DNA from 2 places in the Brevibacillus sp. HB1.2 genome. Region 2 is predicted to be linked to the other one. Evidence: a T-box and tRNA genes for the amino acid it is inferred to sense, from the RefSeq annotation. Region 2 holds a T-box; the other holds one or more tRNA genes.
The links. The T-box of region 2 lies ahead of ileS (isoleucine--tRNA ligase). A T-box ahead of a tRNA ligase gene usually reads a tRNA of that ligase, here a tRNA-Ile.
Positions count from the first base shown of each region.

Region 1: it encodes a tRNA-Ile, which carries the amino acid that the T-box ahead of ileS (isoleucine--tRNA ligase) is inferred to sense. The anticodon was not compared.

Region 1 is NZ_JABMIU010000002.1:603,372-618,641, forward strand. It holds gene HPY28_RS30695 (hypothetical protein) at 279-401, opposite strand; gene HPY28_RS30890 (hypothetical protein) at 720-1,076, opposite strand; gene HPY28_RS07570 (hypothetical protein) at 2,697-3,524, shown strand; gene HPY28_RS07575 (hypothetical protein) at 3,875-4,387, opposite strand; gene HPY28_RS07580 (S1 family peptidase) at 4,867-5,784, shown strand; gene HPY28_RS07585 (DUF3221 domain-containing protein) at 5,848-6,405, shown strand; gene HPY28_RS30375 (GNAT family N-acetyltransferase) at 6,770-7,501, opposite strand; tRNA gene HPY28_RS07600 (tRNA-Val) at 7,631-7,706, opposite strand; tRNA gene HPY28_RS07605 (tRNA-Ile) at 7,732-7,808, opposite strand; gene HPY28_RS07610 (phosphatidylglycerophosphatase A family protein) at 8,228-8,821, opposite strand; gene HPY28_RS07615 (alpha/beta hydrolase) at 9,002-9,706, shown strand; gene HPY28_RS07620 (hypothetical protein) at 9,709-9,867, opposite strand; gene HPY28_RS07625 (YjcG family protein) at 10,013-10,522, shown strand; gene HPY28_RS07630 (GNAT family N-acetyltransferase) at 10,601-11,056, shown strand; gene HPY28_RS30380 (imine reductase family protein) at 11,162-11,677, opposite strand; gene HPY28_RS30385 (NAD(P)-binding domain-containing protein) at 11,678-12,061, opposite strand; gene HPY28_RS07640 (TetR/AcrR family transcriptional regulator) at 12,262-12,777, shown strand; gene HPY28_RS07645 (DUF3995 domain-containing protein) at 12,883-13,305, shown strand; gene HPY28_RS07650 (PHP domain-containing protein) at 13,368-14,213, opposite strand; gene HPY28_RS07655 (hypothetical protein) at 14,320-14,682, shown strand; gene HPY28_RS07660 (MBL fold metallo-hydrolase) at 14,652-15,270, opposite strand, start outside.
Region 2 is NZ_JABMIU010000003.1:126,002-141,271, reverse strand. It holds gene HPY28_RS08775 (efflux RND transporter permease subunit) at 1-1,624, opposite strand, end outside; gene HPY28_RS08770 (efflux RND transporter periplasmic adaptor subunit) at 1,621-2,877, opposite strand; gene HPY28_RS08765 (TetR/AcrR family transcriptional regulator) at 2,972-3,541, opposite strand; partial or broken gene HPY28_RS08760 (VOC family protein) at 3,630-3,788, shown strand; gene HPY28_RS08755 (MFS transporter) at 3,905-5,185, shown strand; gene HPY28_RS31040 (immunity protein Imm33 domain-containing protein) at 5,149-5,280, shown strand; gene ileS (isoleucine--tRNA ligase) at 5,399-8,479, opposite strand; T-box leader at 8,549-8,807, opposite strand; gene HPY28_RS08745 (MFS transporter) at 8,863-10,068, opposite strand; gene HPY28_RS08740 (thioredoxin family protein) at 10,100-10,663, opposite strand; gene HPY28_RS08735 (IDEAL domain-containing protein) at 10,693-11,082, opposite strand; gene HPY28_RS08730 (RrF2 family transcriptional regulator) at 11,145-11,582, opposite strand; gene HPY28_RS08725 (GNAT family N-acetyltransferase) at 11,788-12,168, opposite strand; gene HPY28_RS08720 (quinone oxidoreductase family protein) at 12,241-13,221, opposite strand; gene HPY28_RS08715 (DUF1802 family protein) at 13,254-13,841, opposite strand; gene nadR (multifunctional transcriptional regulator/nicotinamide-nucleotide adenylyltransferase/ribosylnicotinamide kinase NadR) at 13,883-14,941, opposite strand; gene pnuC (nicotinamide riboside transporter PnuC) at 14,929-15,270, opposite strand, start outside.

The sequences.
Region 1 (15,270 bases), on a different contig from region 2:
CGAGCTCCTGTCCATTTTTGTATTGATAGAGGTTAACCGGCTTTGGATACCTTTCCTCGGCTCCAGGCATAGGTCTGCGAGTAGTGTTTGCAGGCTCCTCGCTTCGCCATATCATCAACCACTGCATAAGAGCCATACACACCCACTGTATAACCGGGTAGTTCCGGAGATTGGCACCCACCAGATACCGTCATCCCGAACAAGTTTAATCTTTGTACTCATCCTGGTTAATGTCTTTGACTACGCCCCATTCCCTGCGGATACAGTCCTCGTGCCAACTAACATTTGATCGCATAGTCTTTGCGTGCGGAATCATAAATGATGATGTTCATTTCTACCAAGGAATCTGGATCAATCGGTGGTAATGGAGCCGCTACTTCCTCATAGTGATGTTCATACATTAAGGTCAGTTTCCGTCTCCTCCACTAATCCAGCCTCAATTAAGTCCCGAAGAATGTAAGGAGCGCATCCAGGACTCACGCCTGTGCGGATTTTGCTTATTGCTTTGAGATGCTTTGGAGTTAAAACCGCACACAGCTTGGAGTTCGCCATCAATCACGGTGTTGATCATCTCCATGTTAATCACCCTTAACAAGATCGTTTGTTCGCATTATATACGAACAGAATGCGAACGTGCAAACAAAAAAATCCTCCCGCAAATTTCTATACGTGAGGACTTAATTATAATTCGTATTTATTTTCTCTTTCATCAGCTAAATTCACACTGGGGCTATCTTGGCAGCAATTCTATCCAATGCTTCTTGAACGGTTGTCGGAACAGGTCCCAATGACCAATCAGCGGGATTGGCAGGGGTATAGCCTAAGCCAGCAGCATCATCCAATTTTTCTATCGCTGAATTTCCTATTAAAGTCACTCTGCTTCTAATAGGAATCGAGTCGACTGTAGCCCTAATTCTAGTAGAGACACCTGCTACACCGTTCACAATCAAACTGCCTTTTATAGCGAAACTTAAAAGGTCGAATGGATCGATTGGAACGGTTCCATTTGCCACATTCACTACTACATCGCCATCTGTCCCTCCACCAATTAGATGTACTTGAGTATCGTATGGCACGATAGAATTTATTGTGATGACGGGTTGGGGTAACGGCAGAGGAACACCTCCAACATAAGAAGCGAACATTGTGACATTTGCACCATTCTGCGTATAGCCACCAAATAACTGGGAGTCGCGGATATTAATCTAACTAAGAAAAGTGCTATTTCCTGTAAATACTGGTGTTGGAGTAAAATTGATACTCACAAAGAACAATCGACCCGTAGAAGGGGTAATTGCATTGGTTGTAAAGTTAAAATCAAGGGGCGCTGTCAATAACGATAAATCCACAAAGCCAGAACGATTATCAACATTTAGGTTTCCATTCCAGGATGGGTCATTTATATCGAATGGGATAGCAAGTCTGGTTAATAATGTACTTGCTCCAATTAATTGGACGTTTGCCTTCAAGTGAATAAGTGGTTCTGTGTAGGTTCCTGATCCTATAGAAATTGCATATCGTTTTGTCGGTGAAGCATCTACAATGAACGCCATCGCCCTTGTCACAGTTAAAAAGGGGTTACATTCCGTACCATCACCAGTTGTATCATTCCCGCCCTTATTAACGTAAACAATCTGAGTTGCTACTGGTGGAGGATCTATACACCCTGGACCAGGGGGACCGGGGGACCAGGAGGACCGGGGGGACAAGTGCATCTTGGGGGAAAATAGGTTGACAACCCCTTGGTGGAGGTCTCCAGCAATTATTGTTCATCGGAATATCAAGCCTCCTAATCATAATGATTTCACATCGACACTATACTATGCAAGCCAACATCTGAGGTGTAAAAATCAGGGAATTTTCCAAACCTGTTTTATGGATAAAAGTCCTTCCCCCGTTAACCGGAAGGAGGCTTTCGCTTTTAGAATGCAGATAGAGCCAATTCAAAAACCTGTTGGCGTTTCTGGACTTGCTCCTCTGAGAGTAGCCGGTACCCTGCTCCTACAATTGCAGGAGCTCCCCCCGACGATCATCAAAACTCCTTGTTTCTTTTTGCTTGTTTTATCCATGAAACTCATCCTCTCACTATTACTGACAGCATCATTCAGAAAGCAGGTGTACGAAGATTCGCTTTCATGATTTGTCATCTACTACCGAATCTCTAAAAGACACCGCTGATGAATTCGGTAAGCTCTTCAATAAATCGCAGAGTAACTGATATTCGTATCAAAAATGGACAAGTCTAAATAATACAAAATAATAAATACCCCTTGTCTACCAAGGGGTTTGAGTTTTCATATTATGGTGATCCGGACGTGGTTCGAACCAGCACACGAAATAAAGGAGGAGAATCGCTTGGGCGCAGAAAAGCACATCCTATAATTGGAAATAAATGGTACACTAATCCTACTCAATCTAATAGGCTTAAAAGGACGTTCAGCTATCCTCTCGGAAGGGAAGTGATGCCTGTGGAGGTTAGAAATGCTTTGACGCTTATGATTGGTTTCGGCATGTTGATTATCATAAACCTCCCTCCCAGGAAAGGTCAGAAGATAAGCGTTTGCCCGAAAAATGGTTAATTTTTTGATTAGCATTAACAACGTTACTAATTTCTAAACGAGGATATTTCTTGCAAGGTGACTCACTGTTCAACACTTTTACATCTATTTTGATGCTAAATCTAGGAGGAGTTTGAAATGAAAAAAGTCACAAATGCAATAATCGTTGCAACAGTATTATCAGTAGGTTTTTTACCGGGGTTGCAAAAGGAAATGTCTGTAGCGGCTGCGGTAAAAAATCCAAGTCCAACTGTAGAACAAAAGAATCCATACTTTGTCGCTGGCATTGATGATGCGAAGGCATTTGAGTCATATTTTACTAGTCTGCAAAAAGAGATAAAAGCTGGAGACAAAAATAGTGTGGCGAATCGTTTCGAATTCCCGTTGACTGTAAGTAGGGAAAAGAACGGTGAAGACATAGATATAATAATTAAAACCAAGCAAGAATTTATCCAAAAATATGATCAAATTTTAACCAAAAACGTCAAGGATGCTTTTTTAAACCAAAAAGTGAATGAGCTTTTTGTGAAATATAGCGGGGTAATGGTTGGAACAGGTGAGGCTTGGATTGCACCAAAAAATACACAAGAAAATACGAAAGAACAGTACTCTGTGTATGCCATTAACGACAAGATGATCGGCGTGAAAGTCGATCAGGATGCTACAAATCCAATGAATAAAGATGCGTTTACTTTTTACGTAGACAAATTCCAAAAAGGTTACACACTTGAGAAGATGGAATGGAAATCAAATGAGAAAACGATTGTGAATACAGTTGAACAAGCGGTGGAAAACGCTTTTTCTGAGAGTACAAAACCTAAATTTACAATCGGTGGCTCCTTGCAGATACTCAGTTTTAATTATGATGCTCAAAAGATGAAGGGTCAGAAGGGTGTCCTAACGCTCACTTTTAAAAACGAAGCAAATCAAGAATTGGTATGGAAAAAGGAAATTGTACTAAAGTAACAGTTGGGTATTTGAGAATCCCAGCTCTAAAACCTTGGCAATCAGTGGGATTCTTAAGTAGTATTCGGAAGATAACCTTTCTGTTAATCCTTTTCTAATTACCCCTTTATAAATTCTATGCTTCTTCATGCTCATCAATCTACTTCTTGTTGATTTTAGTGATAGGTAAAACATCTATGATATTCTCTAGACAGGCAGATGAATATGTAAAAAGAAGACTATCCCAAACTCAGGAAAATGACTGAGGGATAGTCTTCTTTTGCCTTTCATAGGTTCATTCACTCCTGATATAAGTGCATTTTCCTGTATTTTACCATTTGTAGTTTGTAAGACTCAATTAAATGTCACTTTCATTTGGATTTATTCCAATACCCATCCACTGCTATTGCTACAGTCCTGAAATATTGATCTCTCAAATAGGATTCCTGCTCCTCTTTATCATGAGATAAAAACCATTCTTGCTGCATATCCTCATCTCTAAAAACATTTGGTCGCCAAAATGCCAGCCCCAATTCATGAAAGGTATAGCTATATCCTAACTCCCAATCATTTCGATCATATGGAGAAATTTTATCAATTCGTTCAACTAAATCCTCTGCTTTTGTCTCAAACACATTAATATCCATGAGCAAACAGGTTATATCATGATCACCCTTAAAAGAAGACAGTTCTATGAATATAACTCTATCTTCCGAATCGTACTCTACCTTGAAATCTCCAACGGACTGCACCGCCGTTGAATCTTTCCTTGGATTGAAGAGTCTCACACCCTTTGCTTCGGCGTACTTTCTTACTTCCTCTCTAGTCATTCCTAACGTTATCTGCCCAATTCCTTTTCGTGGCTCAACTATGATCGTTTCCATGAGCATCCTCCCTTTTTATTTCTTAATATAGCATTAAATATCGATTGCAATATTAAATGGTTCTAGTACAAACTCGGGTTTGTAATTTCTAAATTGCCACTTCATTAGTTCAATAACAACTTGTAAATTAACAGGTACTAGCAATTTATATAATCCTTTTTTAGCTCTTTTATTGACATCTCTTTCAATCATTAATGTTAAGAAATATCGTGGTATGCAGATTACTCAAAAAGAGATGTCAAAGATGCTGCTGAAGTTGAATGAAGTAGGATTCAATGAACGTGAGCTTGAGATACTAGAGGATTGTAAAGCAAACAAAATAGAGAGCATTTTGGTTCGTAAGGTTGAACAAAAAAACCATTGCATATGAAAGTAACAAGTAAAACTATGAGTTAGTTATGAAATAGATCTCACTAACTGAGTGAATAATTGAAACTAAATTACAGAAAATATATTTATATTCGGAAATGTCAGTAAGATTGTTTGGTAGATTTAAAAATCGTAGATTGACCTACACCAAAAACATACCTATTATGGTACTTTATAACAGAAATGTCTTTCAAAATTCAGCAAACCTTAAGAAGAAAGGGTTAGATATAGTTTCTGTCAATGTTGACTTGCCAACTCAAAAAATTAACATTGGAGTAAAGGAAAAGACATCAGAAAAAAAGGCTGCAAAGCTTCTTATGGCAGAAATAGATGAAAAGGCTACATTGGCTGAAATAGGTTTTGATGCTGACATTTTCATTATCAAGAAAGAAGAACAACGCAAGGCTCAGGCTCAGCCAAGCGACAAATTTAGACCAATTCAAGCTGGCTTAAGAATAAAAAATACTACAGAAGACAGAAGTTGCACCTCTGCGTTTTCAGTACAAAAGGATAACGATTTTTATGTTTTAACTGCTGGACACTGCACGGAAAATGTTGGGGATATATTTGAGCAAGGAGGAACAAGGTTTGGTAAAACCGCAGATTTTAATTTCGGTGGTAGTGTGGATGCAGCACTCATCGAACTAACAAAGGGATCTGATGATGCTACTTACTATGTTTTTGGAAATTATAAATCAGAATACAATACTATTACAGAGGTTCAGAGAACAAGGGATGAAACCATTGGAGATACTGTTTGCATTTCAGGAAGTCAAATGAAAAGAGTGAAGTGTGGAACGCTGAAATCAACTAATTGGAGGGGGAATATAGAAAGCCCCAATGGAGAGACACAATACTTTACTAACATGAGACAAGCTAGTTATTCAGAAGTACAAGGGGATAGCGGAGGGCCTATATTTTATGGTGGAACAGCAATAGGAGTTCATAGCGCGGATACTGGAGTTTACACACATATCAGCGAAATAGAAGATTATTTTAACATTGATTCAATTTTTACTGGTAACTAGTTGAAATAAAGTTCCCCATGAGAGAAGGTTTTCTCATGGGGAACAAGAAAGGAAATGAGCACAATGAAAAAGGCTTTGACATTAATCATTGCAGCATTGCTCATAACTGGATGTGCCACTAATCACAAGAAGGTTGAAAAGCAAGCATTAACAGGATACGTAACTGAAAAAGATTATGAAAAAAAAGGTCTCTTAGTTATAGAAAATGATGAAACCAAGACGAGCGATGAGAATTTCTATGCAGCAGAGTGGTATTTCCCAAAAGAAGAAGCCGTATTCCTTGATAGCAAGGGGAATAGCATCTCGTATGATGAAATCGAAGTTGGTCACACAGTATCTACATGGTCAACAACACCATCAGCACAGTCTTATCCCAGTGGCGCAGAACTCAGTAAACTTGTAATTAAAGAAGAAAGTAAAAATCCTATTGATCAAATGGATGAAAAAAGTGCGATTCAACACGCAATCAATTACTTAAAGAACACACATAACGATGGAATCATTATTAAAAGTGCAAGTGGACAGAAAGATCATTGGCTGATAAAAGCAACCGACTATGATCATAAAACAGATACTATTCTAAAAATCAATGCACAAACAGGAGAAGTAAAAGAGATTTAAAATTTGTACCCTGCTGCAACTAAAGAAAGGAGGTGATAATCTCCCATAAAAGTGTCATTTTATTCGTTCAATTCACCTATCAATGGATCAATTAAAGAACGAAATTCGTTAATTGAAATTCCAAAACCATAATGATTTAAAATATCAGTCAGCTCATTGTTATAGATTTCTGACTTGATTAATGCCAAATCACTCAGAAGTATATTTACTACTTCTCGATCTTCCATGTTCGATATAAGTTACTGTATTGTCTAAGTGTAGCGCGAGTTGGCTTTTCTTTGAAATTGCAGTAATACATTGCCACAAAGTGCTCAAATGTGACAACCTCTTTTTTGGCCATCTCTATCACCCTTTTCCAATCAAATTAACATTTCATCCATTCCCAAATGTTGCTGTCTGTCTTTTCTTCTTTCAATCTCCAACTACTCTTCTCATAATACTCATTCATTTTAGAAGTAGTCGGACATATTACCTCAATTGGGCACTCCCCCAAGATCTGAAGCATTTTATCCATTAACCTCTGTCCTCGATGACTTGGACGAATTGCAAACTGATATAGCGAAATAGTTTGATCAGACTTTCTAGGATAAAAGCGCATTGCTCCTACAATTTGGTTATCATCTATTACTACAACGACTTGCCTTCTACGCACAGCAGCAAATGCTCCATCTGGACATAAAAATTCCCTATTAGAAATACCATCGTTATTTTCTTGAATGTTATTCTGAAAGAAAAATACAACATCATTCCCTAACCATGAATCAGCTAATGTTATCTTCATTATTCTAACCTCATCAAATCCCAATTTATGTAGAGAGTAGTTCTTTAATGGCTCTCCTGTAACGCAACATCCGTTCATGGTCATTTTTGTTGGATCTGGGATGCGGGTCAAGTCACAGTTATCTTCTAGGTCTGCCAGTTTAACGAACCTTGCTATCGGGTCAATTTTCGCTCTTTTTACAAATTCCATGTAGGTCTCGCCTTCATTTCTAGTTAGAGCAACGACTGCTCCCACAATCTCAGGAGAAAATCCAGATTCGAGAAGATCTTCCTTAGAGCCTTTTCTAATGTACTCATTCACACCCTCCTTCCTCATGAAGTCCCCATTTTAAAACGAATAGTATTTGCCACCCAAATCGTAGAATATGGGGGTTAGTGACTGTGGCTAATCAAAAGCATAAAATAAAAAACCCTTGATTCCTCAAGGGTTCTAACGTTCATACTATGGTGATCCGGACTGGGTTCGAACCAGCGACCCCCACCCTGTCAAGATGGTGCTCTCCCAACTGAGCTACCGGATCATGGGATATGTGTGTGATCGTTTAATGGTGGGCCCTGTAGGACTCGAACCTACGACCAATCGGTTATGAGCCGACCGCTCTGACCAACTGAGCTAAGGGCCCGAATCGTATCGGACGTCGATCACATTTATTACTATACAGCATCGTAAAATGGATTTCAAGAGGAAATGAATAATTTCTTGTAAAAATTTTCACTCGTACCAAAAGAACACTAAGAAACCCAGTGATATCAGTCTTGCTTTTACCATGTAAAAAGCCTCGTCATCTCGTTTCAGCTATATATGCTTACCCAAGACCCCAACAAAAAAGCCATTCCCCACCGCTGCGACCCACATCCCCCCTACTAAACATGGGGATTACCTACTTGATGGCATCACATCAAACATGACGCCATCAAGCATATGAGCTACACCAGTGAAGAATTGGCTTCTGCCAGTCTAAAGACGATCCAATAAAGGGTACAACAACAAACAAGATAATTAGGTAATGATCGAGACAAACTTCCTCATCGCAACCCTAACCTACCCCGCCTGCTCCGTCCCTTTCCCTTTCTCCTCGACACGCAGCTCGGCTTCCTGTTGCTTCAACGCCTCATTTCGTGTCAATTCCGCCTCCTGCTCATCTCTCATCCGATGGGCCATACGGCTAGACGCATTGGCTGCCACACTCGCCACGAGGTCGTCCAAAAATGTGTGAACACGTCCCTCTCCCGACTTGGTATCCAGCCTTTTAATCACCCCGACCTTGTGCTTATCCAAATGGCCAAAGGTGGTCACCGCGATACTTCCATATCCAAATACGGAGCCTAGCGCCAATGTTTCGTCGCATCCGAACAGTCCTTCATCTGACGCGATGATAGATTGGAGCGGCTCGGACAAGAGGCCCTTCTCTGCTAACGTATCCAACTCAACGCCAACCAGGATGGCGTGCTGCATTTCCCTTTTTTCCAAGACCGCTTTCACGCTCTCGATGCACTGCGCCATCGTGAGATCTGGATGGTAAGGTGATTGCATGAGATAGACGATCTCTGCGATATCATCCATCGTCACTCCGCGTTCTGCCAAACGTGCGAGAGCAGCGTTTCTGACTTCGATGCTGTGTACTTGCTTCTTCATATAAGAGACAACCCCTTCCACAAATCGAGTGAAGTCGTTTCCTACCATAGTATCACACGCTGACCAAATTGCGACAATCTTTCGCCCACAGCCTGACTGACCCTGCACCCAAACTGTTGGGCATGCCCGCTCACTCCTGTATAATAATGAATAGAAGATCCCAATAAGGAGGACACCGCAGTGGCCCTTGAGGAAATCATCTTGGAAAGCCGGCATTTGGGGACGCCGGAAAAGCTGATTGTCTACACACCCCAACGCTACTCGCCACTCTACTCGTATCCAGTCCTTTATGTGCAGGACGGAGAAGATTACTTGGCAATGGGCAGGATGGCTTCTTTGCTAGATCAATTGAATCGGGACAAAGAATTGCCTGATATCATCGCTGTCTTTCTCCCGGTCGAGAAAAGCAAACGGAACGACCGCTATCATCCGGATGGCAAGGAGCATATGGCCTACCGTCGCTTCCTCGCCGATGAAGTCGTGAGCTATGTCGATACGCATTACTCCACACATCCTTTGGGGAACGCACGAACACTTCTTGGCGAATCTTTGGGCGGGGTTGTCTCTCTGTTTACTGCTCTTTACTATCCACATACGTTTGGACAAGTTGCCTGCCAGTCGATTGCCATGGACGCAAAGTTAAATCGTCTGATAGCTGACGCTGACTTTTCCGTGCCGCAAACCATTTATTTGGAGATCGGGACGGAGGAAACGGCAGTAAGCACGGGCCGGGGCACATTGAATCTTCTTGCGGCCAATGAAGAGTTGCGCGAGATTTTGGGTACGAAAAAAGCCACCCTCGTTTATGAAACGTTTGAGGGTGACCATACGTGGAGCCATTGGCAGCGCAATCTACCGCGTATGCTAAAGACGCTTTACGGGTAAACTTACCGTGGCTGTTCTTCTTGTGGACCTTCATCCTTGATAGTCGATACGAGTGCTTCTTCGAATTCTCCTTTTCGTATCGCAGTCAAGATCGTGAAGGTCAGCACAGACAGTAGAAGCAGAACGAGAAAAATGAATGTGATCATCATAGCCGTATACATGCAGTGCGGCACCTCCTTGCACTACACAGTCTTTCCTTTGACACAAGGAATATACAGACCCACGCTTAACATTACACAAATGAAGAATTTTCTGTTAAAATAATATCTTGTAGAGCATGATAGATAGTAAGGAGGAGTGGTTCTGATGATGTACAGTATCGTTATATTCCCATCTAGCAAGGTGCAAGAAGTAGCCAATTCTTACCGGAAACGTTATGACCCGGGCTATGCTTTGGTTCCTCCGTATATCCGTTTGAAGGAAGCCTTTGAGCTGGACGAAGCCAAGCTTCCTGAGCTGGTGAGCCATCTGGAGCAGGTTGCCTCCTCTACCGACAGCTTTTCGGCTCATTTCCATCGGGTATCTTCTTTCCACCCTACCAACAACGTGATCTATTTGGCTGTGCAAAACAAAGAACCATTTAACGAGCTGCATCAAAAGATTGCCAATCAGTGTGTGAATGAAAAAGAAACCTACGCATACGTACCGCATCTGACCATCGGGCGCGACCTGTCCGACGATGAGCTGCGGGATGTAACCGGCCAACTGAGCATGGCAAAAATTGACCTGAACAGCGAGATTGATCGCTTCCACTTGGTTTATCAACTCGAGGATGGCATCTGGAGCGTTTACCAGACTTTCCTTCTCAAAAAATAAACACCCTTTCCTCAATCATCAACCCTCCCTGCGTATCCGTCGTAGGGAGGGATATTTTCTAACAAAGGACGAATACCGATGAACCTGCAAACCTACCAGATCCAAAGAGTCACCACTGAACAAGAATTGGCGGATGCCCTGTCCGTACGCCGAGTCGTCTTCATCGAGGAACAGGAAGTACCAGAAGAGTTGGAAATAGATGAGCATGATACATTGGATAGCGGGACGATTCATTTTGTAGTCTACCGTGAAGGAAATCCAGTGGGGGCAAGCCGTCTCCGTACCTACGCACCTGGGGTAGGAAAAATTGAACGGGTAGCGGTTGCCAAAACAGAACGCGGTACCGGACTGGGCCGCCAAATCATGCTCGCGATGGAAGAGTTGGCCAAACAACACGGGTATGACAGCCTGAAGCTGAACGCACAGACGCAAGCCCAACGGTTTTATGAAAAGCTCGGCTATGAACCTTTTGGCGACTTGTTTGATGATGCGGGTATCGAGCATATTGCGATGGTCAAATCCATTCGCGAATAACAGAAGCTACGTGCAGCGCCATCCCTCAGATAGAAAAACAACCTCGTTTTCGCTATGATCATCATGCGAAGCGAGGTTGTTTTTCATTGGCACCCGAGAAAGGCATTAAATCACCTGTGGTTTCCGGATTGCCTCAATCACTCGTTCAAAAGAGTCAGCACCGTGGCCCTCTGCTACTTTCTGTGTGGCCAATGCCAGCAACGGCGTTAACCAATCAACGGGGATTCCCTGTTCCTTGCTGGCATGGATGATGTGTTCAAGTCCGAGTTTGTTCGTATTCATGTTGGACACATCGGTCGTGAAGTTTCCTTCATCACGTGCACGTGCGGCAACCGGATCTGATAAGAGCGGGGCAATCAAGTGATGAATCCAGCTGGTTGCGTATGGAAGAAACTCTGTCGCCGTTATGTTTGCCGTACTTAACAAGGCATGGGCATGCAGAGAACCATACCAAGCGCCATACATCATGGTGAGCAGGGACAAATCGTAGATCAACGGCACGCCATAGTCTTCACTGAGATAGGCAGCGTTACCTCCCAGCAGCTTCAATGTCGGTTCATATGCTTCAAATAGCGCCTTCGACCCGCCGTAGAAAATGAGTGTTTCAGGCAGTCCAATCATTTAAGGGACAGCCATAATCGCTCCATCGAGATATTGCCCACCGCGCTCGCTTACCCACTTGGCAGACTTGCGTGCATCCTCCGGGGTTCCGGTGGTGAGGTTGACGATGACACGCCCTGATAATTCATTTTCCAAGGGCTCTAGCAGGTCTTGCATGACTTTGTAGGTCGATAAGCAGACAACGACCAAGCTGCTTGCCGTGATTGCCTCTGCTACACTGCCCGCCAGTACTGCTCCCTTCCCGACGAGACCTTTGGCTCTATCTGCTGAACGGTTCCAGACAGTCGTTGGATGACCACCATTTAGAAAAGCATCCGCGAGTGCTACTCCCATATTGCCAAGGCCAATGACTGATACAGACGCTGGAATTGATGTTGATTTCATCGTTTGACACTCCATTCATTTTATACTTTGCAAGCGAGATGATCTGACGCTACATGCAAGATCTATCTCTCTTGATTGCGATTCTAAAGGTTTACACTAGTGTGAATGTCAATACAAAAATCAATGCTTCTTGACACTTCACTCCCGGTGGAATAACATGGAACCAGAAACATACGATACCGTATCTTTTGAGGTGAACCATGCAATACGTACGTGAAGATTGGATTCGGGCAGGACTTGATATGTTGGCTGAAGCAGGTATTGACGCTGTTCGTGTGGAACCTCTCGCCAGAAAACTGAAGATCAGCAAAGGGAGCTTTTATCATCACTTTCCAGATCGTCAAGCGCTACTGGACTCCATGATCGATTATTGGGAGGAGCATGCGACAGAGCGGATCATTCGTGCGCCACACGCTGACAACATGTCGTTGGAACAGCTGTTGTCGAGTGTTTTTAACAGCGAGCGAAAAATCGAAGCCGCTATCTACAACTGGGCGAAGCAGCATCCTGCCCTTTCCAAACGTCTCGTGGAAATCGAAAAGCGCAGAATCGGCTTCGTGGCCACATTATATGAGAAAAAAGGGCTGGCTCCCGCTGAAGCAAAGGCACGCGCCCAGCTCGCGTACCTCCTCTATGTTGGTTGGCTCGTGCGCCGAGAGCTAGAAGCACCTTTCGATATGTCCGAACCCTTGCATCATTTTATGACTTGGATTTGATTCCCCTCTCTGCCTGACAGGCTATACTGCGCAGAGATTTTTTTGCCCAAAACATACGGATTCGTATCTTTCACAAAACCTTTTAAATCAATAGGAGGCATTCCCATGACGCATGTTTTCCCCATCTCATCTGCTATCTTCTTAGTCATCGTGTCCTTGCTGCATTTTTATTGGGCCTTCGGAGGAAAATGGGGGACCGATTCCGTCATTCCCACAACAGCTGATCATTCACGTCGAACTTTTTCCCCTCGGAAAGGCGGAACGATCGTCGTTGCCTGCTTGTTGACTTGTGCCGCTTACCTTTTGCTTGCCCAGAGCGGTTATCTCCCACCCGTTATAACCCGTTCTTTGATTCAATGGGGATGCATTGTCTGTGCCGCTGTATTTGTCCTGCGGGCTGTGGGAGACTTCAACTACATTGGCTTTTTTAAAAAAGTTAAAAATACGAAGTTTGCCCGTCAAGATACGGCATTGTTCACCCCTCTATGCTTGTGGTTAGGGATATCATTTCTACTCGCCTTGTTATAAGCTCACAAAAAACCCTCTTCCCATAAAAGAGAAGAGGGTCCTTACCATTACGTATGGATGAATTACGCCTTCCGCTTCGCCGCAATCGCACGTATCTGTTCAACAGCATCCATCGTTGCGGTATGAGAGCCGAGCATCGCATGAAACGGCTCCTCTCCACGCCAGCCATGGAAATCAGAACCGCCCGTTATAACAAGTCCGTATTGTGCTGCCCATTTGCTGTAGCGCATTTTTTGTACCTCATCGTTGTCCGGGTGGTTCACTTCAATCCCGTCCAATCCGAATACAATCAACTCCTGGACCAGCTCATCATCGTCATACAGACCCGGGTGAGCCAGCACCGCCACTCCGCCAGCCTCTTTGATCAGCGTGATTGCTTCCTGCGGGGTAATGCGTGGAGGATTGACATAAGCCGCTCCCCCTTTGCCCAAGTACTTATCAAAGGCCTCCGCGATCGTTGAAACGATCCCCAGCTCAATCAGTTCTTCTGCAATATGCGGTCGCCCGATGTTTTTGTCCGTGCCCTGCTTGCGGCGGTATACCTTTTCCAATGAAATGTCGATACCGAGCTCCTGCAGCCGTGCTATCAGCAGTTGGTTACGCTCATGTCTTGTCTCTCGCAAACGGAAGAGACGCTCTTCAAAAGCTGGGTCTTCATACGGGACAAAATAGCCGAGAACGTGAATATCCTGCCCCTTCCCTACGGAGCTCACTTCGACTCCCGGAATGATTTCCACGCCGAGTGCGCGGGCAGCCTCCATTGCTTCTGGAATCCCTGCTACCGTGTCGTGATCCGTGATCGCCAGTGCAGCAAGTCCAGACTCCTTCGCCAAACGTACGTTTTCCGCAGGTTCGCAGGTACCGTCTGAAGCCTTTGTATGTGTATGCAAATCTGCTATAAGTTCCATCCTCGTCCACTCCTTCTTTTCTTTTTCTACAAGTCTGAATTGATATTGCCGTACATAGTATGAGAATAAGCTCGATTTCTCAATGGTTGAACCGAGGAGGATGTCCATGCGGTTAAAAAACAAGACCCTTACCGGTGTCGTTCAGCCACTCTCTTATGTTGACAAAATGCTGCGGCAACAAGGCTTTCATCGATCAGGCGGCGACAGTATGCCAACATACGATGTCGTCATGTACGACTCCGCCAGCAGCAGCGCATATTTTTTGCGCATCCCGACGAATTACACCAGCACAACGACCGGAAAAGGGGAACTGAATGTCAAACTGGGTCATCCGTATTTGGAAGCAAAGTTTTATATGAACACCGCATCCGAAGAAGTTTTTTTCATTCCCAAGGCCGTCCGCGAAGCTGCAGAGCATAAGCTAGCAGAAATCGCCGATTACCTTTCTGCTCCCTCCGCTCCATCCTGAACAGTTCTCCATAACCACCGATTATGTTCAAACCGGTATGCCACCCTCTTTGTTTTTTGAAGCCCGACCAAGTAACCCATAAACGCCGTCCGAAACAGGACGTAGCTCGAAGCATTTTCTATGGAAATATGTAAACGCTCACACAGGAGAGTTAATGCTTCTTCTGGTGTTCTCTCCTCTACTAAAATGTCGCAGATCACCGAGAAAATCCGCTCATGCCAAGCAATATTTTTGTTCACGGCATCATGAGAGGTGGTGGTATATGCTCCGTGCCCAGGCAAGTATCCCCTGTAGTTGGTTGCAAGCAGTTTATGAAGACTGAGTAGAGTCTCATGCGCATCCACAAGAAACGGCAGCTTGTGCTTTTCCAAAACCTCTTCGCCTAAATAACTGTCGGCAGCGAAGCAAATCTCGTCACAGACGACGCCAACCTGTTGCCAGCTATGCCCCGGCAGAGAAAGGATAAAGAAATGTACGCCATCTATCTCGATCCCTTCATCCAGTGGAAGGAGGTGGTCCACCCGAGAAGGTTGCGCCAGCAAAAACTTGTTTTTGAGATCCTCAAGTGGTGCTGCACCCACGTTCAAG
Region 2 (15,270 bases):
CAGTAGCAATCAGTACCCCGCTCATTCCTGTTTTCAGCGGCTTTTTTAACATCACTTTCAGAACACGATCGCCATACCAATTCGTCAGTGTATCGATTTGTTTGCCCAGCAAGCCAGCTGGCTTCCGATAGTCTGTCTCTGTTTTGCTCCGCTTCTTGTTCCTTCGCTCGTTCCATTCCCGGTAAATCGGAATAATGGTGAGGGACATGAACATCGAGGCCCCCATCGTAAAGATGATAATAAGTGGTACCGGAAAAATAAACTGGCCTGCATCACCTGGGAGAAACATGATCGGTCCAAACGCTGAGATAGTAGCCAGGGTAGCCGTAATGATGGAGACCGCAACCTCCTTCGTCCCTGCTACAGCAGCGGTATACGGGTCCTCTCCCAATACAGATAGCCTTCGCTCAATGTTGTCATTCACTACGACTGCGTCGTCAACCAAAATACCAAGAACAATGATGAGCCCGAATACGGTCATCTGATTGAGCGTAATGCCAAAGAACGGCAGGATCACCATCCCTGCGGCCAGCGAGATTGGAATTGCCAATGCGACCATCAAGGATGTCGTCAAATTCAAACCTAGCATACAAATGAAAAGAACCGCTACGATGGCAATGATCATCTCCACGTACAATTCAGTAAAAACACTGTCAATTTGATCCACCTGCGCAAACACGGGTTCTCTGTTCGCCCATGACGGTAGACTCTTTTCCAGCGCCGCGAGCTTCTCATTGACTGCTTTATGTACCTTTGGAACGTCGCTTCCCAGCTCGGCATTGATGCTAATCGTCGCAGCAGGCTTCCCGTTATAGTACGTCCGGTACTCCACCCGTTTGGTACTGTCGGAAATGGTGGCAATATCCTTCAAATAGACGGGCATCCCCTCCTGTGTACGTGTTACGACTACCTTTTCAAAGGTCCCCACATCGGTGCTGACAGGTAATGTGAGCTGGTATTTCCGCGTATCCATGTTGACATCACCGAGCGGCGTTGTTTCATTTTTGGTTTGCACAGCATTCATTACTTGCGCCCAGGAAATGCCGTACTGTTGCAGCTTTTTGGCATCGACAGCTATTTTCACCTCTTGCTCTGGCAATCCTTGAATCGTGACATCGGAAACGCCCGGAACGGTTCGTAGCTGATCCTTCCACAGATCCAGTGTATCGCGTAATTGGAGAACCTCTTCAAAAGAATCGGTTGTGACTTGAAATGTTTGGATGAACGTACGACTCAAGTCATCATTGATGATAGGCTGTTCTGCTTCATCCGTTAAGTCGGCCTCCGCATCCTTCACTTTTTTCCGTACATCTTCAAACACCTTTTTCGGCACAACGTCATTCTCGGTTTTCACATGGATAATCGAGACGCCCGAACGGGACTCGGAGCTAATCGATTTAATGCCATGTACTTCGTTGATTTTTTCTTCCAGCTTCTTCGTGACCGTCTGCTCCACCTTCTCCGGAGTCGCTCCCGGATACACGGTGGTGATGGTCGCCATGCTGACAATGATGTCTGGCTGCTCCTGTTGCGGCAGTGAAACCGTAATGGACAAACCGATCAGCACGAGCATCGTAAAGAAAACGAGGGTGATTTTGCGCTTCTGGATGAAAAACTCGATCATGGCTGATTGCCTCCTTTTACGGTAACAGAGTCCCCGTTAAGCAAGCGATCAGCACCTTTCGTAATCAACATACTTCCTGCCTGCAAGCCAGAAGTAACTTCAAAATGATTGTCCACATACTGACCAATCGTGACAGTCGTCTTGGTTGCTTTTCCATCCGTTAGCAAAAAGACATAGGGTTCCGAGCCTCGGCTAAAAACTGCCTCCGCAGGGACAAAAATCCCTTTCTTTTGCGACAGGGTTCGTTTTGCAGTGACAACTTGCCCCGCAAACCAGTCTTTCTTGGTGTTATCGATGACTACTTCTACGCTAATCGTGCCCGTCTGTTCGTTCGTGGCCGGATATATATTGGTTACCTTTCCTTTTCGTTTCTCCTCGTACAAGCGAATCTCGACTTCATCTCCTACCTTCCACGATGAGATGTCCTTGTCAGGTACAGGCAAGATTGTTTTCAGCTGATGGATATTGCCGATTCGGTAGACAGGAGCACCTGGATTTGCCAACTGCCCTACATCAGCCAATTTTGCCAGCACAGTTCCCTGAATAGGTGCTTTCACCTCGGTTTTTGCCAAAGTAGCTGCTGCCTGATCTCGGGTCACCATGGCTCCCTGGTAGCTGGCGTTTGTGGCACTGATATCCTCCGTACGAGGGCCTGCTTTCACCAATGAATAGGTCTCTTGCACCTGGGCGTAATCTTTTTCGGCTAGTTCAAACGCATGCTTGGCACTTTCAAATTCGGTTTCGGAAATCGCCCCGTTTTTATAGAGCTGTTCCATGCGCTGATAATCTTTCTGTGCTTGATCCCGTGAGATTTTCTTCGCTTCGACCGCTACTTTTGCTTGCTGGACCTCTTGTTCGCGCGCACCATTTTTTACTTTTGAAAGCTGTGCGTTTGCGCCATGCACATTGGCGTTTGCTAATGCGAGCTGGAGGGAGTAGTCAGTAGAATGGAGACGGGCCAGCACATCTCCTTTTTTGACTGTGTCTCCTTCCTTGTACGGCAACGACTTGATTTCACCAGCTACTTCAAACGAAACCGTCGTTTCTTCCATGGGCGCAAGTGTCCCCGACAGTTCACTAGTCGATTGAAAGCTTTTCAGCTGGATCGGATGCGCTTCTACGAATTTGGCCTCAGCTTGGGCTATACTCCCAGCAGACGAGGTCATATCGTGATTGTTCGTGCAAGACGTCGTCATTACTGCAAGGGAGACCAGCACCAGAAGCCCCATACTTTTTCTGATCGACTTATCCATAAGCGACTCACTCCTATACGTTTCTTCTCTTTTTCTGTGATAAAGATATTCGGAATGAACATTCATTCCGTTTTGTTCAAAAGAAGGATCAGAATTAATGAATTCTGATCGCATCCCAACAAGCTTCCTCTACGCCTGCAAGCAATTCGGGGGTTTCTTCGATTTCGCCAGCCATGATGCACTTGTTCAATGCGATGTATGCACCGTCGACAATTGCAATCAATGCATCCGCTGGCAACGGACGAATGACCTTCTTTTTTTGCCCCTGTTCAATGAACTCGAATAAAAATGTGCGCAGCTTCATGTATGCAGCTCGGCTGGCTTCGTCCAGGTAGTGACCATTTGTGTGGGAATCCAGAAACAACAAGGCGTTCAAATTCTTTTTCGAGTAACGAATTGTCTGCTTCGCAATATGCCGAAATTGCTCACGTAAGTCGTCACTTGTACGAGGATAGCCATCTTGGAGTGTCTCAAGAAACTCCCCCACACTTTCTTGGAACAACGTATTAACGAGCGCTTCTTTGTTTTCAAAATAACGATAGATGGTACCGGCACCGACTCCTGCTTTTTCGGAAATCATCGGGACGGTCGTTCCATCAAAACCGCGCTCTACAAACAGAACGAGCGCTGCTTCCAAGATTATTTCGCGCTTGGTTTCAGACAAGGTCATGACTCCTTTCGTGCGGAATGAATTTTCATTCTGGTAGGAATTATAGTATATATTTTACTGGAGTGTCAAATGGCCCGTGTGCATGATGTTAAATTTCCAAGTACATAATCTAGACGAGACTATTAAGCATCTTGAGCAAATTGGTGTACCTCTTGCAAAGAAAAAAGAGAGTAGTGAATTTGGAAAGTTTATTTGGATTGAAGATCCTGAAGGTCGACTGGTCGAGCTTTGGGAGAAATAACGAAATGAATCATCAATCATTCAACATTTGCGATAATGAAAACGCAAGATCTTGAAACGTAAGTTCCCCTATACTAAAAATGGCAATTAGTTGTGACGAAAAATGGGGGAACGAACATGAGTAGCAAGGTGGAAGGATTGTTAACTAACACAGATTTTCGCAGGCTCTGGATTGGGCAAACTGCATCACAGTTTGGGACTCAGGTTGCCTTATTAGGAATGCCATTAGTGGCAGCTCTCTATTTAGGGGCCAGTCCCATGCAAATGGGGTTGCTTGGTTTTGCCGAGTATGCGCCATTTATCATTTTCGGTTTGCTCGCTGGTGTATGGATAGACAGATTTCCCCGGCGACCAATTCTTGTCGCCGCTAACTTTTTCAGGGGTGTATTACTGCTCATTGTGCCGCTGACAGCCTTAACTGGATTCCTGAATATGACCGTTCTATATTTGGTAGCCTTCATAGTAGGTATCTGTACTGTCTTTTTTGATGTTGCCTATACATCCTTTTTGCCTTCCATTGTGAACAAGGAGCAGCTTGTTGATGGGAATAGCAAACTAGAGACAAGTAAATCTACCGCACAAATTGCTGGGCCGGGTTTATCAGGTGGACTGGAACAGTTAATCACCGCTCCTTTTGCAATATTGTTCACGTCGGTATCCTTTTTTATATCCGCTGTGTACATAGCCCGGATTCGCAAGTTGGAGACAGTCGTGACAGATGCGAAAAAACAAAAAAACATGTGGCTGGAAATGAAAGAAGGGCTGCATACGGTTTACACAAAACCGTTGCTGTGGGGAGTGGTGCGCTGCTCAACAGTCTTTAACCTTTCCTGGAATGTTATTTTTAGTATTTATGTTCTATATGCATCGCAAGAACTCAAAATCAGTGCGAGCATTCTTGGCATCATTTATGGAACGCTAGGAGTAGGGTACCTATTTGGCTCTCTGCTTGCCCAAAGGGCTGTACGTCGTTTTGGAGTAGGTCCAACAATTGTGGGTTCCGCTACGATCGCAGCAAGTGGCGGTTTGCTTGCTCCATTAGCAGTAGGATCAGAATTAAGTATTGCGTTGATTATGATGCTCGGACAGCTTCTTTTCGGAATGGGTGTCTCCATGTTTAGCATTAGTACCATCAGTTTACGTCAAGTAATTGTACCCGATGCCTTGCAAGGTCGCGTGAATGCTACATTTCGATTTATCTCGTGGGGTTCTTTACCGCTTGGTTCGTTAATTGGAGGGATGATAGCGGGGGCAATGGGGTTACGGTTCGCTTTATTTGCGGGTGGCATTGGATTGTTAGCTTCTGCTTGTACATTATTGTTCACCCCATTTTTACAACTACGTGTGAAATCATTTCATGAATTAACATTGGAAAAAGATGTGTCTATAGAAAGCTAAGGAATGTAAGAGAGGGTGTTTTACCTCTTAATGGTCTTCGCATCCATCCGGAGCATGACACTACTCGTTGGTATATTTGGGCTGGAGAATTTTAGTTGCGGACGATTATGAAAACGTTAGGTTTGACCAAGAGATCTTACATGACTGAAGAAAACAGCTAGGGAACCGGTGTACCAACCATGTTCCCTAGCTGTTGTTTATCTAACCGCTTCGTTACCCAATGTACAAACCAAATGTTTTGTCTCCGAACGAAACGGTCTCCCTATCTGCTATTTTCGCAAAAGACACGCCCGAAACGAGTACACTCTCACGCAAAACATGATCAAAACGCTCCAATGCGGCTCGTAGCTCATCGTCCACATCCAGTGTGAGCTGGACGCGTTTATCGATGGGCAAATCCAGCTTTTTGCGTGCATCCTGAATGACACGGATGACTTCACGAACCAAGCCTTCCTGCTCAAGCTCTTCTGTGAGTGTCGTATTCAAGGCCACGTGGAGCTGATAGCCAGATGCAGAAGCAAAGCCTTGCTTCCCTTGCTTTTCCACGAGCAGCTCATCTAGCGTAAGCCGCACGCTCTCCCCTGCGACCTCCACATCCAAGTAGCCATTGTCCACTGCTTTCTCTGCATCGGCATCGTTCAATTCCTTTAAATACCCTTGGATTGGCCCAACGAGCTTGCCGTATTTTTTCCCAGCTACCTTCAGGTTGAGCTTGAAATGATACGTCACGAAGCTGCTGTCGCTTTGCTCCACTCGAATGTTTTTGACATTGATCTCGTCTTGGATAATACCAGCAAAACGCTCGAGATTAAATGGCTGCTCCATCGATACGATCAGCTCGGCCAGAGGCTGTCTGGTTTTGAGTCCAGTTTCGTTGCGGACATTCCGCGCCAGCTCCACAATGTGTCGAGCCGTTTCCATGTCCCGCTCAAGAGTTTCGTCGATTGCTTCTGTGTTCACCACCGGATAGTCAGTCAAATGAACACTGCCTTCTCCGCCCAGATTGCCATACATATCTTCAGCGATCAGCGGCGCGTATGGTGCGATCATCTTCGCCAGCGTCAGCAACACTTCCCGCAGCGTCTGGTAAGCAGACACTTTGTCAGGTGTCACCCCACTACTCCAGAAACGATCCCGCGAACGACGGATGTACCAGTTGCTCAGCTCGTCGACGAATGCTTCGATATGCCCCGCCGGATTCATGAAATCGTAAGTTTCCAGACCTTTGACTACGTGCTGCACGGTGGTATTCAAGCGGGAAAGTATCCAACGATCCAATTCGTTTACAGGCGCTTGCGGCAGATGCTCTTCTGGTTTGAACGAATCGATCAAGGCGTATAACGAATAAAAAGCATGCGTGTTATGGATCGTATCGATCACTTTGTACTTCGCCTCGGCGACAATCCGCTTGGAGAACCGCTTGCTGCTCCACGGCGCACTGTCAGACAAAAGCGCCCAGCGGAACGCATCTGCTCCGAATTCTTCGATAACCTCCCACGGATCGATTCCGTTTCCTTTACTTTTGGACATCTTCTGGCCGTGTTCATCCAAAACGTGGCCGGTAGAGATGACTGCCTTGTAAGGCGCTTTTCCGTTATACAGAGTAGAAACCGCCAACAAGCTGAAGAACCAGCCCCGCGTCTGATCGATTCCTTCCGAAATGATGTCGGCAGGGTATTGCTCCTGGAATACCTTTTCGTCGCCGAATGGATGATGGTACTGAGCAAACGGCATCGAACCACTGTCAAACCACACATCAATGACCTCAGGAGTTCGCTCCATCGTACCGCCGCAGGAGCAGCGCAGCTTCACCTCATCCACAAACGGCTTATGCAGCTCCAGATTCTCTTCGAGTGGTGCCACAGATTTCTCACGCAACTCTTTTACACTGCCTGGTGCATATTCGCAGCCACAATCCTGACAAAGCCATAGATTGAGCGGCGTCCCCCAATACCGATTACGGCTGATATTCCAGTCTACAAGCTCTTCGAGGAATTTCCCAAAGCGCCCTTCGCGCAAGTGGCCCGGATACCACTCGATCTTGCTATTGTTTTCGATCAGCTGATCCTTAATCGCTGTCGTTTTGATGAACCAGCTCTCCATCGCGTAGTAGAGCAGCGGTGATTTGCAGCGCCAGCAAAACGGATAGCTATGCTCGTAGCGCTCCTTGGAAAACAGTAGACCGCGATGCGACAAGTCTTTTACGATATCGACGTCGCAGTCCTTAACGAAGCGACCCGCGAAATCCGAGATTTGATCGGTATAGCGGCCAGCCAAATTCACGACGTTCACGAAATCAAGTCCATGCTGACGGGTCGTGCGATAATCATCCTCCCCGTGCGCTGGTGCCGTATGCACGATCCCAGTTCCGCTCGTATCACTGACATAATCCGCATCGACGACAATATGCCCATGGTTTACCTTTAGATAGCCAAAAGGCGGCTCATACTGGGTCCCTACGAATTCTGCACCTTTGTGCGTGGACAAAACCTCGTAGCCTTCCTTGAACACTTTCTCCGCCAGATTTTTTGCTACGACGTACACTTCATCCTTGTACTTGACCCGCACGTAATCGAGCTCTTTGTTAACAGCCAAAGCCACGTTTGCTGGAAGTGTCCATGGTGTCGTCGTCCACGCGAGAAAGATGTCATCGCTCGTCTTGCTTTTGAATTTGACCGTCGCACTCAAGTCCTTCACGTCTTCATAGCCTTGCGCCACTTCATGGGAGCTGAGCGTCGTCTGGCAATCCGGGCAATACGGACTGACACGATGTCCTTTGTACAGCAGTTCTTTTTTATGAATTTCTGAAAGGATGTGCCAGACGCTTTCGATGTAGTCGTTGGTCAACGTCACATATGGATGCTCCATATCTGTCCAATAAGCGATCCCTTCCGTCAGCTCGCGCCATTGTTTTTCGTACTCGAATACGCTATTTTTGCACTCCTCGATGAACTTGGCCACTCCGTAGTTTTCGATCTCCTGCTTGCCGGAAATGCCGAGTCGCTTCTCCACCCCGAGCTCTACCGGAAGACCGTGTGTATCCCAGCCTGCTTTGCGGACAACGCGGTAGCCAGACATCGTTTTGTAGCGTCCGATAAAATCCTTGATGACCCGTCCGAGCACATGACCGATATGCGGCTGTCCGTTAGCGGTTGGAGGCCCTTCATAAAAAACGAAATTAGGCTTACCTAGCCGATTGTCCATCGACTTGCGGAATGTATCGTCTTTCCTCCACTGATCCAAAACGCGTAACTCTCGTGTCCTTGCTTTTTCTTTTACGTCTACTTTCCTCATCATGTACACTCCTTCTTCTGTAGTTTGCGTAGAAGTGTAGGTTCATAGAACGCAAAAAAATCCCGCCCCCTAAGGGACGAGATTTGATCTCGCGATACCACCCTTGTTCCGAAAAGCTCATGTAATCATGATTTTCCGGCACCTCTACTACGTACCATCATACGCGTCCCTTGTAACGGTGGGATTCCGGGTCAGCTTACTCCAAATGCTTCAGCTTTCCTTCTCGGAGAGGATTTTCGGCTAAGTCTTGAACGTTGGCTTTCAGCGCTAGGGCCAACTCTCTGGGGAACAAGGGGATTAGCTTACTCTTTCTCGTCAATGAATTTGTTGGTGTTTTGTTTATTACCTTACTTTTTACACTGGTTTCAAAAAAATGTCAAGGGTTAGGCCACGACGCGCTTCACGCTGCGACGGCTTTCCACCTGCGACAAGAACAAGCTGAGAATCAGGATAATCGCGCCGAACAAATACGGTGCGTTCAAATGAACTCCGTACAGCGTACCTGCCACTGCTGGGCCGAAAATATTCCCCAGACTCATATAAGCATTGTTCATCCCTGCTACGAAGCCTTGTTCATCCCCTGCTCGCTTGGAAATCAGCGTGTTGATTGCCGGACGCATAATCGACGTCAGGGTAAAGAAGATAACTGTCATAATCAGCATATACCAGAAGTTACCAGACAACAGCATCAGCACCATCGATACAGCAGACAAGAAGAACGTCACGTTAATGAGCTTCTTCTCGCCAAAACGAGTAATGAGCTTGCCGATTAGCGCTCCCTGCACAATCGTACCAGCAAGTGCTCCCACTGTGATAATGATGGAAATATCACGCGGAGTATAAGCGAACTTCGCATCGACGAACAGCGGGAAGATAACTTCGAAGTTCGCCAAGCCAAATGTCATCGTAAAGATCAGCACTAGCATAATGAAGTACGACGATTGAAACGATTTGCCGAGTTGTACGAAGATGTTTTCCTGCTTCTCTTTGCCTTTTCGTGCCGCGAGCTGCTTTTCCTTCGGAAGTGATTCTGACAAGAAAAAGATGGAACCAAGTGTGGCTACCGCACCAACTGCCGCAGAAATGTAGAACGGCATACGCAAGCCAAGCTCCGCCAAAAACCCGCCAATACCAGGCCCGATAACAAATCCGAGCGACATGGCAGCTCCGAGCATCCCCAGTCCTTTTCCACGTTTATCCTCTGTCGTGATGTCTGCTACATACGCCAGCATGGACGGAATCATCGCTGCTGCCCCGATTCCGCCGATCAGACGAGAAAGGTAGAGCACCCAAGTCTGTTCAGCTAAGGCAAAGACCAGATTGGAGATCGTAAACAGGACGAGTCCCGATACAATCATGATTTTTCGACCGTACTTATCTGACCATTCCCCCGCAATCGGAGAAAACAGAAATTGGGTCACACCAAAGGCCGCCACCAAGTATCCGGCTGTCTCCCCGCCCGCGCCGAACTCTTTAAGAAATTCGGGCAAAATTGGAATAATCAAGCCAATTCCCAGCATGGCGATAAACATGTTGATCATTAGGAAGAGAATCGGTCGCTGACTATTCTCTTGTTTACTCATATTCATTTATCCATTCCTATCCTATAGATTTTTCTCTTTAGCCTTGCAGTTTCGCTTTCACACTCTCAATCACCGTGCGCCAAATGGCAGGGTCTGTAGATATCTTTTGCTTGAAGTTGCGGTACAACTCCTTTTGCTTTTCCTCAAAATCTGGAGCGTCTGTAGCCGGCAATCCTGCACGGGCAGTCGTAATCATTTCCTGCACTTCTGGAGAGCGCGGGCCCCAAACTCTTGCCTCGTAGCCATCCTGGTCGAGGAAGATAAAGATCGGGATCGCACGTGCTGTGCCATTGGTCAGGTATTGATCCATCAACTCCAGATTTTCGTCGCGGATGAGAAAGCGCAATTCGATGTTGCTTTCCTCGGCAATTCGCTGAATGACAGGAACGCACAAGGAAGCATCCCCACACCAGTCTGCGGTCAGCACGATCCCTTTCCAATTGCGTTGGGAGAGATCACCAAAGAACGCCAGATCCTCGTCTGTAAATGTGAGCTGATCGTATACGCGAGACAGCTCTTCTTTGTTGACGTTCATGCTTTCTTTGTACGCAGCAAAGCTCATTCCTTTTTCAAACCAACTGTTCTGATTCACGTTAGACATACTCCGTACTCCTCCTGTATAGTGAAAAATTATTGCTCCCAAATAGCAGAAGTTCCCAAGCGATTGCGAATGGAAGAGCTTCTTGTTTGGCGGGCTTCTTTCCCTGACGTCTGTTTCATGTTGCTTGCCTTGGCAGTCAGGTCTATAAACCACTCTCTATCTTTGGTTGCGAGGGCGAGGTCGATCAAATCATGCATGTGTTCTTCATCATCAAAAGAACCTACTGGAATGCGTTCCATCCACTGTCTTGGAATCACCACCTGCTTGCCGATCGTCTCTTCGTTGTCGCATTGAACCACATAAACTTTCGCGGTACCTCGCAATGAATCATCTGTTTCGACGAAGCCTTGTACTAACTCGCCGAATTTGGTTTTGCCTAATACCCATTCTCCGACTTCCAATAACTCATCTCGATTCATTCCCGTGCACCTCCTAATTGTAACGGAAATAATTACAGTTTCCATGTTAAAAATTTGTAACGTTACTGTTGCGAACTCTCCTGACATCCTTGACGGACCTTATCTAATACGGTCTGGATCGTGATTTGTTCCAAATACTTCGTGAAGTACATCTCTGCTTCGGTAAAAATCTGATCCATGACTCCGTGCATATTCGCAGAAATCTGACACGCTTCTTGCGGATCTCCCGAACACCAGTGCGGCTTAAGCGTACCGTTCGAGATCGAGCAATAAATCTCGGCCAAGGTGACCTCATTCGGGTCGCATGCGAGTATATAACCGCCGCCAATTCCCTCTTTGGTCTTCACAAACCCGTTCTTACGCAGAATGCTCATGATTTTGCGAATTCTGGCAGGATTCGTACATACATTTTTTGCGATGAGCTCACTGCTTGCCATATGCTCTGGGATATGAGCCAACAAAGCCAAGCTGTGAACAGCTATGGTAAATTCACTATTCACGTCACAGACGGCCTCCTTGCGAAGAGTACTGTAATAATAATTCGTACAGTTACGAATGTCAACAATTGTGTGGGGGCAAACTTTTTTTAAAACCGAGAGGTTTTTAATCTGCGGTGGTCGGGGGGAAGCGCAGGCACATGTTTTCCAGTCGCCTTTTTCCTCACTTCGTTCGGGCGGTCTCCTTCCAAACATGTACCTGCGCTTTTCAGACAGCTATTGCTTCTGTGGTTCTTTTTTGAAAGAGATTTTTAATAAAAAGGATTTCATCGCGGATGGGGATGCCGTTGTCTGCGATGAGGGGGATTTCTGGTTTGCTTTGGCGGGCCTTGTCCACGGCATTGATGTACAGCTCGTGAAGCTGATAGCCTCTTTTTTGATAAAAGCCCATGGCGTGCAGGTTATCGTTGGTGGTGACGAGCTTCATGAGGTGGCAGCCTTTTTCTTTGGCGGTCTGCTCTACTCGATTGAGAAGGGCGGTCCCGATTCCTTTGTTTTCGATCACGCTGTCTAAGGAAATGATTTCACATTCCTGATCTTCGAGTACATAGGAAATAAATCCGTTGATTGCACCATCTTCACCCTTCACTGCATAGCATTCACCTCTCAAAAATGATAAAGAGAAAGCCCCTGCTTGTGAGTCAGCAAGGGCTCTACATCATTACGAGCGCGCATCCAGCAGTACTTTTCCCGTGCTCGCCCTGCTCTCGACCCACGCATGGGCGCTCGCTGCGTATTCCAATGCAAAATGCTTACCGATCTTGATGTCGAGCTGGCCATTCGCCAAATACTCCAAGACTTGCTTCGCTGTATCCTGCAACAAGTTTGGACGCAGCTTACGTGTCGTACCAAAGCTGAAGCCTAATACAGAGCGGCAGCTGGCATGCAGGTCGATGGTCTTGATCTGACCGATTTCGCCGCTGGCATTGCCGAAATGGACGAGTCGACCGTACCATGCGAGACACTCGAGACTACGCTCGCTCACCGTTCCGGAAATCGAGTCCAAAATGACATCGGCTCCCGCACCATCTGTCAGCTCACGTACCTTTTCCACAAAATCTTCGCGATCATTGCAAATCACATGGTCGGCACCGGCTGACAAGGCAAGTTCCGCCTTTGCTTCATTACCAACTGTGCCGATGACACGTCCTGCTCCAAGCAGCTTGGCTAATTGAATCGCCGTCGTCCCGATTCCGCCTGCCGCAGCGTGAATCAGTACGGTTTCCCCTTTGGCAATGCGTGCAACCTTCGCAAGCAGCTGATACGAAGTAAATGACACGACTGGGCAAGCGGCTGCTGTTTCCGTGCTGATGTGATCTGGCAGGACAAAGGTCAAGCTCTCATCCGCCACAATATACTCAGCGTAAGATCCTTTGGCCGGAAATGCGATGACTCGTTGTCCCACCTTCAGACTTTGCACCTCTGCCCCTACCTGTTCGATCACGCCAGTCGCATCGAGTCCCGGAATAAACGGTAGCTTGGCTGCTCCCTTTTTTCCATATCTGGATTTGATATCGGCAAAATTGACACTGGTCATCTCGACGCGGATCAGGACCTGTGTAGGTGACATGGTCGGCATCTCGACTTCCGTATACTTCATCGTTTCCGGCCCGCCTAATTCCGTTACCAAGATCGCTTTCATAAGAACCCTCCAGGCAAGATCATAATGGAATGTTAGTTTTGCAGAATGGTCATGATCGCAGCTTTTTTCGCTGCGAACTCCTCGTCGGAAAGCACAGGCGTAAACGCAGCTCGCGGAATGTCCACCAATAGATCATGCCAAGATTTGCAGCCTTGATAAGCAACGTCAATCGGGATTTCTATCGGCTGCTCTAATCGATACATCCGCACGAACAAAATGTGCAACGGCTGTTTTTTCTTCCAATGCAAACGCACATCTGCAAAATTATCCGTCCAGATATGGAAGGGCGATAGCGCACGCAGTTTGGCTTCGTCCATCAACTCTACATCGTCGGTTACTTCGGCAAAATATTCGATCGTCACCGTCTTCTTATCCATTGTCCAGCCTTCAAGGGTCGCGTCCAAAAGGTGTTGGTAGTCTGCCTTTACCATGTCGCGCTTCTGGTGCTCATAGGTCGGATACAAATAAAATTGATTGTTTTCCAAGCGGAATTCTCGTGTTTCTTCGTATAATCCACCCTTGCGGATCGTGATGATCTGCTCACCTTCTCCAAGTGCTTTGACGGCGACTGCCCATTCCTTCAAGCTAAGGGGGGATAGCGGCTGTACGAACGACTGCATGCAGCAGTGCTCCCTTCTACTGTCAGAATCGTTTGATGACTTTAGTCTAGCCCAATTCCAGCTCGTTGAGAAGTCGTCTTCAACAGTTGATCGACATGCTGCATAGCTCCTTGCAGTCTCTCGGCATAATTTCCTCGCAGTGTCACGTACGTAATTCCCCGCTCATCCAGCATCTGGCGCAGCTTTTCATGATTGTGCAGGCGCACTTGCTCCTCTCCGTGCACACGCAGTCCATCATCTACCCACGCGACATCTGGCTCCATGAACAGCCACAAATCGTACGCTTGCTCTTTGGCAATCTGGTCGAGAACAGGGAAGGTTTGCCCGGTGTACAGTTCGGAGTAAAACTGGGTGACAATCGCTTCGGTATCGATGAACAAGAGCTTGTTGGCTTTCTGGCGCGCTTCGTACTCTTTCATTTTGTGACCGTACGCGATATGCGGAAAATACTCCGGTGTCAAAATCGTATCGCAGCCCCCGACCTCTTCGCAGATTGTGCGTCCATATTCCTCGACAAACACGGTGTTGTAGATTTTCGCTAGATAACGGGCCAAGGTCGATTTCCCGCAGCTCTCTGTTCCTACCACCACTACCTTTTTGACGAAATAGGGCTGAACAACAGCAGGAATGTGCTGCCAATGGGTGTAGACACCTTCGTTGCGAATTTGGGTAGCGGAGATCGGCACTTGGCTGCGTGATTCATCGAGAATGATGTGCGATGCCTCCGGGTATAAACGGCGAAATATCGGATCGTAGGCGGACTCGGAGCTGAAGACCAGATCGATTTTTTTCCCGATCTTGCGCTTGATGTCCGCTGCTCCCGCCTCCCATTCGTAGTTCTCATCGCTATCCGCACAATCCTCGACTGCAAGCACTCGGACATTTTCCATGTCCTTGACCAGCGTGGACAGCCATCTCAAGCGCACTTCATAGGGAATTGGCTTGATTCCTGCCTCCTCACACAGCTTTCGGTCGCGAATCGAGCTATGCGAGAGAACGACGTACAGTTCGTCGCAGCGGCAGGCCGCCTGTGTAATCGCGTATACATGTCCCTGATGCAGTGGCAAAAATTTGCCGCCAATGAAGCCTACGCCCCCCATGTCTGCTCCTCCCTTTGCTTGCGGTACTGTCTCACCCAGTTCATTAAGCCGTAGATGGCATTTACCAAATAAGCGGACCACATAACCAGCATCGAGATATCACTTCCGTCCTTCAAAAACGCTACCAGCCACATGTAGATCGTGAACAAATCAATGATGATCCAGACCACCCACTGCTCGACCAAACGCTTCACCATAAAGAGCATCGCGATGACGGAGAGAACAGCCGTCAAGGAATCGACAAAAGGCAAGGCCCCGCCCATTTGCTTCAATACAAACCCGTAGACAATCGTTGCGATGATGCTCAAGATCGTCCACCAGATGCGTGC